2 regions of the Streptomyces sp. NPDC005963 genome follow, and region 1 is predicted to be linked to the other one. Evidence: riboswitches for the same ligand, from Rfam matches in the RefSeq annotation. Region 1 holds a riboswitch; the other holds the start of a gene.
What was found. Region 1 has a riboswitch for glycine ahead of gcvT (glycine cleavage system aminomethyltransferase GcvT). Riboswitches for the same ligand answer to the same signal wherever they lie in the genome.

Region 1 (5,297 bases):
CGAGATGGCCACGTTGGACTCCTAGTGCGACTGGTAGACGCCGTTGTCTGCCGGGGTGGTGCAGATCACGCGGTGGAACGGATGGGGGCACCGCGCTCACCGTCCAGTGTGCGTGGTGCCCCCGGTTACTCCGGGCAGGGCTGTTTACAGCCCGGGGTACAGCGGGTGCTTCGCGGCGAGCTCGGACACCCGGGCCCGCAGGGCCTCGATGTCGTACGACGGCTTGAGCGCGGCGGCGATGATGTCCGCCACCTCGCGGAAGTCGTCCGTCTGGAAGCCGCGGGTGGCCAGGGCCGGGGTGCCGATCCGCAGGCCCGAGGTCACCATGGGCGGCCGGGGGTCGTTCGGGATGGCGTTGCGGTTGACCGTGATCCCGACCTCGTGGAGGCGGTCCTCGGCCTGCTGGCCGTCCAGCTCCGAGTTGCGCAGGTCCACGAGAACCAGATGGACGTCGGTGCCGCCGGAGAGCACGGAGACGCCGTGCTCGGTGACGTCGTCCTGGACCAGGCGCTCGGCGAGGATGCGGGCCCCGTCCAGGGTGCGCTGCTGGCGCTCCTTGAACTCCTCGGAGGCCGCGACCTTGAACGACACCGCCTTCGCGGCGATCACGTGCTCCAGCGGGCCGCCCTGCTGGCCGGGGAAGACCGCGGAGTTGATCTTCTTCGCCAGGTCGGCGGTGGAGAGGATCACGCCGCCGCGGGGACCGCCGAGGGTCTTGTGCGTGGTGGTGGTCACGACATGGGCGTGCGGCACCGGGTTCGGGTGCAGGCCGGCCGCGACCAGACCGGCGAAGTGCGCCATGTCGACCATCAGATAGGCGCCGACCTCGTCCGCGATCCGACGGAAGGCGGCGAAGTCCAGCTGGCGCGGGTACGCGGACCAGCCGGCGACGATCAGCTTCGGCTGGGACTCCTTGGCCAGCTTCTCGACCTCGGCCATGTCGACCCGGCCGGTGGCGTCCACGTGGTACGCGACCACGTTGTACAGCTTGCCGGAGAAGTTGATCTTCATTCCGTGGGTCAGGTGCCCGCCGTGCGCCAGGTTCAGACCCATGATGGTGTCGCCGGGCTTGAGCAGCGCGAACATCGCCGCCGCATTGGCCTGCGCGCCCGAGTGGGGCTGCACGTTGGCGTGCTCGGCGCCGAAGAGCTCCTTGATGCGGTCGATCGCGATCTGCTCGACGACGTCGACGTGCTCGCAGCCGCCGTAGTAGCGGCGGCCGGGGTAGCCCTCGGCGTACTTGTTGGTGAGGACCGAGCCCTGGGCCTCCATCACCGCGACCGGAGCGAAGTTCTCCGAGGCGATCATTTCCAGGGTCGACTGCTGGCGGTGGAGCTCGGCGTCGACGGCGGCGGCGACGTCCGGGTCCAGCTCATGGAGAGGGGTGTTGAGAAGCGACATCTCGAAGTCCCTGTCGGGGTCGTGGTCGGTGACTGAGCGAGCCGGCCGACCGCTCGGGTCGGCCGGACCCCGTCAGCTGCTGGAGAAGGCGGCGTACTCGTCGGCCGAGAGCAGATCGTCCTGCTCACCGCTGACGCGCACCTTGAAGAGCCAGCCGCCCTCGAAGGGCGCGGTGTTCACCAGCGAAGGATCGTCCACGACGTTCTGGTTGATCTCCGTGACCTCACCCGAGACCGGGGAGTACAGATCGCTGACGGACTTGGTCGACTCCAGTTCGCCGCAGGTCTCGCCCGCGGTGACCGTGGAGCCCACCTCCGGGAGCTGGGCGAAGACGACGTCGCCGAGCGCATTGGCAGCGAACTCGGTGATGCCGATCGTCGACACGCCTTCCTCGGCGGCCGACAGCCACTCGTGTTCCTTGCTGTAGCGCAGCTGCTGGGGGTTGCTCATGACGAGGATTCTCCTGTACGCGGAACCTGCTGGTGAACGGATGGCCACCTGCCGAGACGGCGGCGGACGTGCCGGGTGCCTCGCGACTCCCGGGGGGTGTTGTCGACGCTACTTCCGTCGCTCACTTCTGGCGCTTGTAGAAGGGCAGCGCGACGACCTCGTACGCCTCGTGCGTACCGCGGATGTCGACGCCCACGCCCGTGGTGCCGGGGGCCGCATGGGCGGCGTCCACATAGGCCATGGCGATGGGCTTGCCCAGGGTGGGGGAGGGGGCCCCGGAGGTCACCTCGCCGATCACCCGGCCGTCCGCGACCACCTGCATGCCGGCGCGCGGTACCCGGCGGCCCTCGGCGATCAGACCCACGAGCTTGCGCGGAGGGGCCGTCTCGGCGCGTTCGGCGGCTGCGGCCAGGGCTTCACGGCCGATGAAGCGCCCGTCATTGGAGGTCTTCTCGAACTTCACGACCCGGCCGAGACCGGCGTCGAAGGGGGTGAGCGCATCGGTCAGCTCGTGCCCGTACAGCGGCATCCCCGCCTCCAGGCGCAGGGTGTCGCGGCAGGACAGACCACAGGGCACCAGACCGGCGGACTCCCCGGCCTCGGTCAGCGCCCGCCACAGCGCCTCGGCGTGCTGCGGCTCCACGAACAGTTCGAAACCGTCCTCGCCGGTGTAGCCGGTGCGCGCGATCAGCGCCGGCTGCCCGGCGACCGTACCGGGCAGCCCCGCGTAGTACTTCAGACCGTCGAGGTCGGCGTCGGTGACCGACTTCAGGATGCGGGCGGACTCCGGACCCTGGATGGCGAGCAGCGCATACGCGTCCCGGTCATCGCGCACGGCCGCGTCGAAGCCGGCGGCCCGCTCGGTGATCGCGTCCAGGACGACCTGGGCGTTTCCGGCGTTGGCGACCACCAGGTACTCGGTCTCGCCGAGCCGGTAGACGATCAGGTCGTCGAGGATGCCGCCGTCCTCGCGGCAGATCATGGTGTAGCGGGCGCGACCGACGGCGACCGAGCCGATGTTCCCGACCAGCGCGTGGTCGAGCAGATCGGCGGCCCCGGGGCCCGTCACGGTGATCTCGCCCATGTGCGAGAGGTCGAAGAGACCGGCGCGGGTGCGGACGGCGTTGTGCTCGTCGCGCTCGCTCGCGTACCGCAGGGGCATGTCCCAGCCCGCGAAGTCGGTCATGGTCGCGCCCAGCGAACGATGCAGTGCATCGAGGGCGGTACGACGGGGGGTAGTGCTCATGGACGGGGCTCCCAGGGCATGGCCGACGAGGACGGTCCTCCCCATCTGTCATCGGAACCTGAGAGGTTCGTCACGACCACGCACTCAGGTGGTCACGACTTGCACCTTGGGTGGAGCCGCCGGGGCGGCCCGCTTTTCAGATCTGCCTCATCACACGCGGTACGGGGCCTGAGAGATTCAAGGGAGGAACTTGCTCCTTCGGCGCCCGGCACACAGTGCTCGGGACTCTCCCGCGTGGATTCGAACGGCCGGTATGCAGTTGGCGGGCACATCATTACACGCATCTCGGCCCGGTGGGGGGGCGGGGACCTCGTGGATCTTCCGTGGTCGAGGTGCGTTCTTCGGCCATCGTCCGATCCCCGGCCGTGTCTTGGGGCGCGGCTCAGCGGCAAATAAGTTGCCTCCCATTACCATTTCTTTACGCTTCATGGGCAAGTGTGTGGTGACTGACATGGGGGAGGGTGTAATGACGTTGCAGCACTCCAGTGCCTACGCCACTACGGCGGGGGTGCCCGCCCGACCACAGGCGCCCGCCCGACCACGCCTGGGGGCGACCACGCCGGTGTTGCGGGACCTGCGGGACCGCGCAGGGCGCAGCCCCCGGAGCCTGATCTTCGCCGCGGGGGACGTGGTGGTCGTTTCCGGCCTTCCCGGCAGCGGCAAGTCGACCCTGATCCGGCGCGCGGCCAGCGGAAGCCGCATCGACTCGCAGGACACCCGGGACCGCTGGGCACTGCGGATGCCGCGCTTCCTGCCGTACGCGGTCTACCGCCCCTTCGTCCGCTACGCGCACTACGCGGGACTGCGGCGCGCCCTGCGCAGCGGGGAGAGCGTGGTGGTGCACGACTGCGGTACGCAGGCATGGGTGCGGCGCTGGTTGGCCCGGGAGGCGGGCCGGCGCGGCAGCGCCCTGCACCTGGTGCTCCTCGACGTGCCCCCACAGGTGGCCCGGCAGGGCCAGTTGGAGCGCGGCCGGGGTGTCTCCGGATACGCATTCGCCCGGCATCGGCGGGCGACCTCCCGGTTGATCGCCGATGCCGAGTCCGGGAGGCTTCCGAGCGGCTGCACCTCGGCGGTCCTGTTGGACCGTTCGGCCGCTGCGGGCCTGGCCAGGGTGCAGTTCACGGCGACGGGAGCGGCCGGCTAGTCGGCGTGCTGGGGGCCACCGGGTCCGACGCGTGGGGCCGGTGGTCGGCGCGTCTCCCTGGATCGTGGTGGGCCCTGCCCGCGTTCGACGCCGGGACGGGTGCGCCTCCTGCCGGGATTCCCGGGCCGGCCCGGACCTCTGTCTTCCCGCCGTCTCCCCGGACGGTGTCAGCGCGGCGCCCGCTCGGCATTAGGGTCTGAGGGCAAGCCGTGGGATGACCGGCCGAGCCGGGGAGAGAGCCGCCAGATGAGCATTCCAGAGCACGTACACCCGCACCCCTACGCCAGCGGCTGGCCGGCGAACGAGTTGGAGCAGACCCTCGCCGCCTCCCTGGACCACCCCGGCGCGGGCGCGAGGCTGGTCGAGGTACTCGGGCGCAGCCTGCTGTGGGTCCCCCTCCCGAACGGCGGTTCACCGGAAAGCCACGACCTCGACCTCCCCACGATCGAATTGGACGGCGCGGCCTTCGTCCCCGTCTTCAGCTCCGAAGAGCAGTTCCTGACCTGCGTCGGCAACCACATGTCCTTCACGGTCGCCCCCGCCCGGGAGTTCGCCCGCGGACTGGCGCCCCAGTTGGGCATCGCCGTCAACCCCGGGGGCACGGTCGGCGCCCCCCTCCCGCCCCCCGCCGTCGCCGAACTCTGTCGCACCGGCCGTACGCATCTGGACGGGCCGGCCTCGGGCGGCCGGGTGCGGCTGTTCGAACCGGACTGGCAGGAGGACCCGGTCGACTTCCTGGCCGCGGCAGCCGCCGAGTTCGATGCGCTGGGCGGCATCCTGACCGCACGGCGGGCGCTCGCCTCCGTCGAGGGCGATCCGCCCTCCCTGTTCATCGGTGTTCAACTCGCCGTTCCGGGCGTGCTCGAAGCCACCGACAGCGCACCCCTGGGCGCACTGGGGCGGGCGCTCGGTCGGGTCCAGGTCGGCTGGCCGGTCAACCTCGTCCTGCTGGACGCGACCCAGGACCCCGTCGTCGACTGGATGCTGACCAAGGTGCGCCCCTTCTACCGACGGGACGACCACTAGGTCGGGTCAGACGCGGTCTAGGTCGGG
Region 2 (5,297 bases), on a different contig from region 1:
CCGATCTTCGGCAGTGACGGTGTGCTCGACGATGCGGGGATCGCCATTCCCGATGAGCAGGAGGACGAGGTGGAGAAGTTCCGCGAGTTCCTCGACCAGATCTCTCCGGAGGACTTCGGTACCAACAGTCAGTGACGGTTCGTTGGTGACTGTGTGCCGATGAGTGGCGCCGCCAAGGTCTGCTGCGCTTCTCGCGTGATCCTCGGCCCAGAGGGCACGTCGACGCGGCGTTTTGCGGCCATTCGGGTAGCCTTTCCCCGATTTGGGGCATGGGAAACCACTCTCAGGGTGATTATCACTCGGCGTGCCGAGTGTGGCGATCGTTGACGCACCCCTGGTGACTGCCTACCTTTCGAGTGGGCAGGTCAAGGAGGAGGTCGGCGTGAGAAGTAGCGGCGACGGTGCGGTTGGGGGCGCCCTCGGCCGACGTCTGGGGGAGAGCGGACCGTATCCGCTCCAGGAGAGCGCGTCGGAGTCATCGGCGGAGACCATCGGCTACCGGGGACCGACCGCGTGCGCGGCGGCCGGCATCACCTATCGACAACTCGACTACTGGGCGCGCACCGGCCTGGTCGAGCCCAGCGTCCGGGCGTCGCACGGGTCGGGCACCCAGCGGCTCTACAGCTTCCGTGACGTGGTCACCCTCAAGATCGTCAAGCGTTTCCTGGACACGGGCTTGGCCCTCCAGAACATCCGCGCCGCCGTTCGCCACCTGCGTACCCGCGGGGTGGGCGACCTGGAGCGCATGACGTTGATGAGCGACGGTGCGACGGTCTACGAATGCTCTTCGCCGGACGAGGTCGTCGACCTCCTCCAGGGCGGTCAGGGGATCTTCGGCATCGCCGTGGGCGTCGTGTGGCGTGACGTCGAGACGGCCCTGTCACAGTTGCACGGTGAGCGGATCGACACGGGCGAGACCCTCGTCGGCAACCATCCGATGGACGAGTTGGCCCGACGCAGACGGGACCGGGCGGTATAGATCGCCCCGCCCTGACGGCGAGCTGCGGTGCTGCCCGACGCCTTTGTCACAGGCGTGAGGCAGCATCGGAGATGTGAGATCCGTTCCGACGATCCTCCACCTCGACATGGACGCCTTCTATGCGGCAGTGGAGCAGGCGTCCAAGCCCAGTCTGCGCGGAAAGCCCGTGATCGTCGGCGGGCTCGGGCCGCGCGGGGTCGTGGCCACCGCTTCGTACGAAGCACGCCGCTTCGGCGTGCACTCGGCGATGCCCATGGCGTACGCCCGGCGGCTCGCTCCGAACGCCGCGTATCTGGTGCCCCGGTTCTCCCTCTACCGTGCGGTCAGCGAGCAGGTCATGGAGCTCTTGGGGAGGCTGTCCCCGCTGGTGGAGCCGCTGAGCCTGGACGAGGCGTTCGTCGATCTGGAGGCCGGGGGCACCGCCGACGACTCTCGATCCGCACGGGCGGCGGGTGAGTCACTGCGCGCGGACATCCTCGCGGCGACGGGCCTGACCTCATCGGTGGGGCTCGCGGGCTCCAAGATGCTGGCGAAGATCGGTTCGGAGCAGGCCAAACCGAACGGCCTGGTCCTGATAGAGCCGGGCACCGAGCGGGAGCTGTTGGGCCCCCTGCCGGTGCGGACACTGCCCGGGGTCGGGCCGGCGACCGGTGAGCATCTGCGCCGGGCGGGGATCACGATCTGTTCCGAACTCGCCGCGGCGGGTGAGGACGAACTGGTACGGCTGCTGGGCAAGGCGCACGGTTCGGCACTCCATCGGATGGCCCTGGGGCACGACGATCGACCCGTGGTCGCCGAGAGGGACGCCAAATCGGTGTCGGTGGAGGACACCTTCGACGTGGACCTGCACGACCGGACCAGGATCAGGGCCGAGGTGGAGAGGCTCGCCGAACGCTGTGTGGTGCGGTTGAGAGCGTCCGGGCACTCAGGGCGCACCATCGTGTTGAAGGTCCGGCGCTACGACTTCTCCACGTTGACCAGGTCGGAGACGCTACGGGGACCGACCGACGATCCGGCCGTGGTGCGGGAGGCGGCCGGCCGTCTGCTGGAAGCGGTGGACACGACGGGTGGGGTGCGGCTGCTGGGGGTGGGGGTGAGCGGACTCGCCGACTACACCCAGGAGGATCTGTTCGCCCAGGCGGCCACCGCTCGGGAGGAGCGGGAACGGGAGGAGAGCGACGCGCCGCCGGTGCCGACGGTCCCCAGCAGCACGGGGCGGGTGCCCTTCGAGCAGTCGGGCGGGGGTTCGGCCACGTCCGTACCGCCGGATGGGTCGTCGGCTTCTGGTGGTTCGGCGAGCGGGACGTCCGGGAGCGGAGCTGCCGAGGGCGCGGGTCCTCGGGGGACCGAAGAGTCCGGGGTGGCTGTGCGGGCGACGCAGGAGCTCGCCGACCGTCGCTGGCAGGCCGGTCACGATGTGCACCACTCCGAGCACGGGCCGGGATGGGTGCAGGGGAGTGGTCTGGGCCGGGTCACCGTGCGGTTCGAGCAACCGGGCTCGCCTCCGGGGCGCGTCCGTACGTTCCGGGTGGACGATCCGGACCTGGTGCAGGCCGAGCCCCTGCCCCTGGTCGCCATCGGGCGGGCGGGCGAGCGGGGCGGCTCCGGTCGAACCGATCAGGTCCCCTCGTCCTCACGGCCCGCGATACGGCCGAATGAGCGATCGGGCGGGGGCTTCTCTCCGGCCGGATCGGACGGGGCGGCGGGTGTCTCCGGTGCCGAGGAGAGTTCGAGCCCGTAGTGGTGGTAGAGCTGGAGCTCCTGTTCGGGCGAGAGGTGCCGGCCCACACCAAAATCCGGTGCGTCCTTGATCAGGGACCGCTCGTAGGGCACCTGGAGGACGTCGTCGGCGAAGGTGCTCGGCTCCAGCGGGACAAAGGCGTCCCTGCTGAAGAGCCCGGTGCGTACGGCCGCCCATTCGGGTGCACCGGTGGCGTCGTCGAGGTACACCTCGTCCACCGTCCCGATCTTGGCACCGTTGCGGTCAAACGCCTTGCGGCCGATCAGGCTGCGCGGATCGATATCGGTCTGCACGAGTCCTCCATATGTTGGCAAACTGCTGCATGAGCCGCTAAAAAATACGAAAGTGCACAAAGTCGGTGTCGGCCACTTGAGCGATTGCCGAGAAGGCGCGCTGGTAGGCTGACTAGCGGCTGCTGACCCCGTGCGGGAGAGTCCACCGGAAGGACGACGGTGGCGCCGAAGGAGCAAATCCTCCCCGGAATCTCTCAGGCACCTGTACCGCACGGACGAGGTCACTCTGGAAAGCAGGGCGGGCGTCGGACGGCATCCGCTCTCACCGACGGTGAAAGCCGGAACGCTGCTGTTCGGCGATCCGGTGAAACTCTCAGGTTGAGATGACAGAGGGGGAGGCCGTCCAGGGCATCTTCGTGATGCCCCTCGCAGGTCGCGTCAGACCAGGAGGCCTCCTACATGACCGCCAACCGCACGCCGCTCGCCCAGCTGGAGCGAGGCACCCCCTTCGAGCAGCGCCACATCGGACCGGACTCAGAGGCCCAGGCCAAGATGTTGGCGCAGGTGGGATACGGCTCGCTGGACGAGTTGACCGCCGCAGCCGTCCCCGAGGTGATCAAGAGCACGGAGGCGCTCGCCCTGCCCGACGGGCGGTCCGAGGCCGAGGTGCTGAGCGAGTTGCGCACCCTCGCCGAGCGCAACAAGGTGCTGGCGCCGATGATCGGCCTCGGCTACTACGGCACCTTCACTCCGCCGGTCATCCTCCGTAACGTCATGGAGAACCCCTCCTGGTACACCGCGTACACGCCGTACCAGCCCGAGATCTCCCAGGGGCGGCTCGAAGCCCTGCTGAACTTCCAGACCACCGTCGCCGATCTGACGGGTCTGCCCACCTCCGGCGCCTCCCTCCTTGACGAGGGCACGGCAGCCGCCGAGGCCATGTCCCTCGCCCGCCGGGTCGGCAGGGTCAAGGGCGGTGTCTTCCTGGTCGACACCGATGTCCTGCCCCAGACCCTCGCGGTGATCCAGACCCGTGCCGAGCCGACCGGCGTCGAGGTCGTCACCGCAGACCTCGGCGACGGGATCCCCGCCGCCATCGCCGAGCGCGGCGTCTTCGGCGTACTCCTCCAGTACCCGGGCGCGTCCGGAGCCGTGCGCGACCTCGCGCCGGTCATCGAGCAGGCCCACGGCCTCGGCGCGATCGTCACCGTCGCCGCCGACCTCCTCGCCCTCACGCTGCTCACCCCGCCCGGCGAACTCGGCGCCGACATCGCCGTCGGCACCACCCAGCGCTTCGGCGTCCCCATGGGCTTCGGCGGACCGCACGCCGGCTACATGGCCGTACGCGAGAAGTTCGCGCGCAGCCTGCCCGGGCGCCTCGTGGGAGTCTCCGTCGACGCGGACGGCAACAAGGCGTACCGACTCGCACTCCAGACCCGTGAGCAGCACATTCGCCGCGAGAAGGCCACCAGCAACATCTGTACCGCCCAGGTGCTGCTGGCCGTCATGGCCGGCATGTACGCGGTGTACCACGGCCCGGACGGACTGCGGGCGATCGCCCGCAGGACCCACCGCTACGCCACGCTCCTCGCCGAAGGGCTGACGGCCGGCGGCGTCGAGATCGTCCACGGCAGCTATTTCGACACCCTGACCGTACGGGTGCCGGGTCGCGCCGGAGCGGTCGTCTCCGCGGCGCGCGAAGACGGGGTCAACCTCCACCTCGTCGACGACTCCCACGTCTCCATCGCCTGCGACGAGACCACCACCCGCAGCAATATCGTCGCCGTCTGGGCCGCCTTCGGCGTCGAGGCGGACATCGACGCCCTCGACGCGGTCACCGCGGAAGCCCTGCCCCAGGCGCTGCTGCGCGGCAGTGACTTCCTCACCCACCCGGTCTTCCACCAGCACCGTTCCGAGACCGCGATGCTGCGCTATCTGCGTCGGCTCGCCGACCGCGACTACGCCCTGGACCGGGGCATGATCCCGCTCGGCTCCTGCACCATGAAGCTCAACGCCACCACCGAGATGGAGCCGGTCACCTGGCCCGAGTTCGGGCAGATCCACCCCTTCGCCCCCGTCGAGCAGGCCGCGGGCTACCTCACGCTGATCCGCGAGTTGGAAGAGCGCCTGGCCGAGGTCACCGGCTACGACAAGGTGTCCATCCAGCCCAACGCGGGTTCTCAGGGCGAACTGGCCGGGCTGCTCGCGGTCCGCGCCTACCACCGGGCGAACGGCGACGAGCAGCGCACGGTCTGTCTGATCCCCTCGTCCGCCCATGGCACCAACGCGGCGAGCGCCGTGATGGCGGGCATGAAGGTCGTCGTGGTCAAGACCGCGGACGACG

Region 2: it holds a riboswitch for glycine, as region 1 does, so the genes downstream of both, gcvP (aminomethyl-transferring glycine dehydrogenase) here and gcvT (glycine cleavage system aminomethyltransferase GcvT) in region 1, are expected to answer to the same signal.

What each region holds. Positions count from the first base shown of each region.
Region 1 is NZ_JBEXVD010000016.1:77,737-83,033, reverse strand. It holds gene ABZ348_RS21490 (L-serine ammonia-lyase) at 1-12, opposite strand, end outside; gene glyA (serine hydroxymethyltransferase) at 145-1,401, opposite strand; gene gcvH (glycine cleavage system protein GcvH) at 1,474-1,851, opposite strand; gene gcvT (glycine cleavage system aminomethyltransferase GcvT) at 1,973-3,097, opposite strand; glycine riboswitch at 3,245-3,340, opposite strand; gene ABZ348_RS21470 (AAA family ATPase) at 3,564-4,244, shown strand; gene ABZ348_RS21465 (enhanced serine sensitivity protein SseB) at 4,491-5,270, shown strand.
Region 2 is NZ_JBEXVD010000010.1:8,068-13,364, forward strand. It holds gene ABZ348_RS15995 (bifunctional nuclease family protein) at 1-135, shown strand, start outside; gene ABZ348_RS16000 (MerR family transcriptional regulator) at 383-979, shown strand; partial or broken gene ABZ348_RS16005 (DNA polymerase IV) at 1,053-2,552, shown strand; gene ABZ348_RS16010 (PRC-barrel domain-containing protein) at 2,597-3,013, opposite strand; glycine riboswitch at 3,137-3,233, shown strand; gene gcvP (aminomethyl-transferring glycine dehydrogenase) at 3,413-5,297, shown strand, end outside.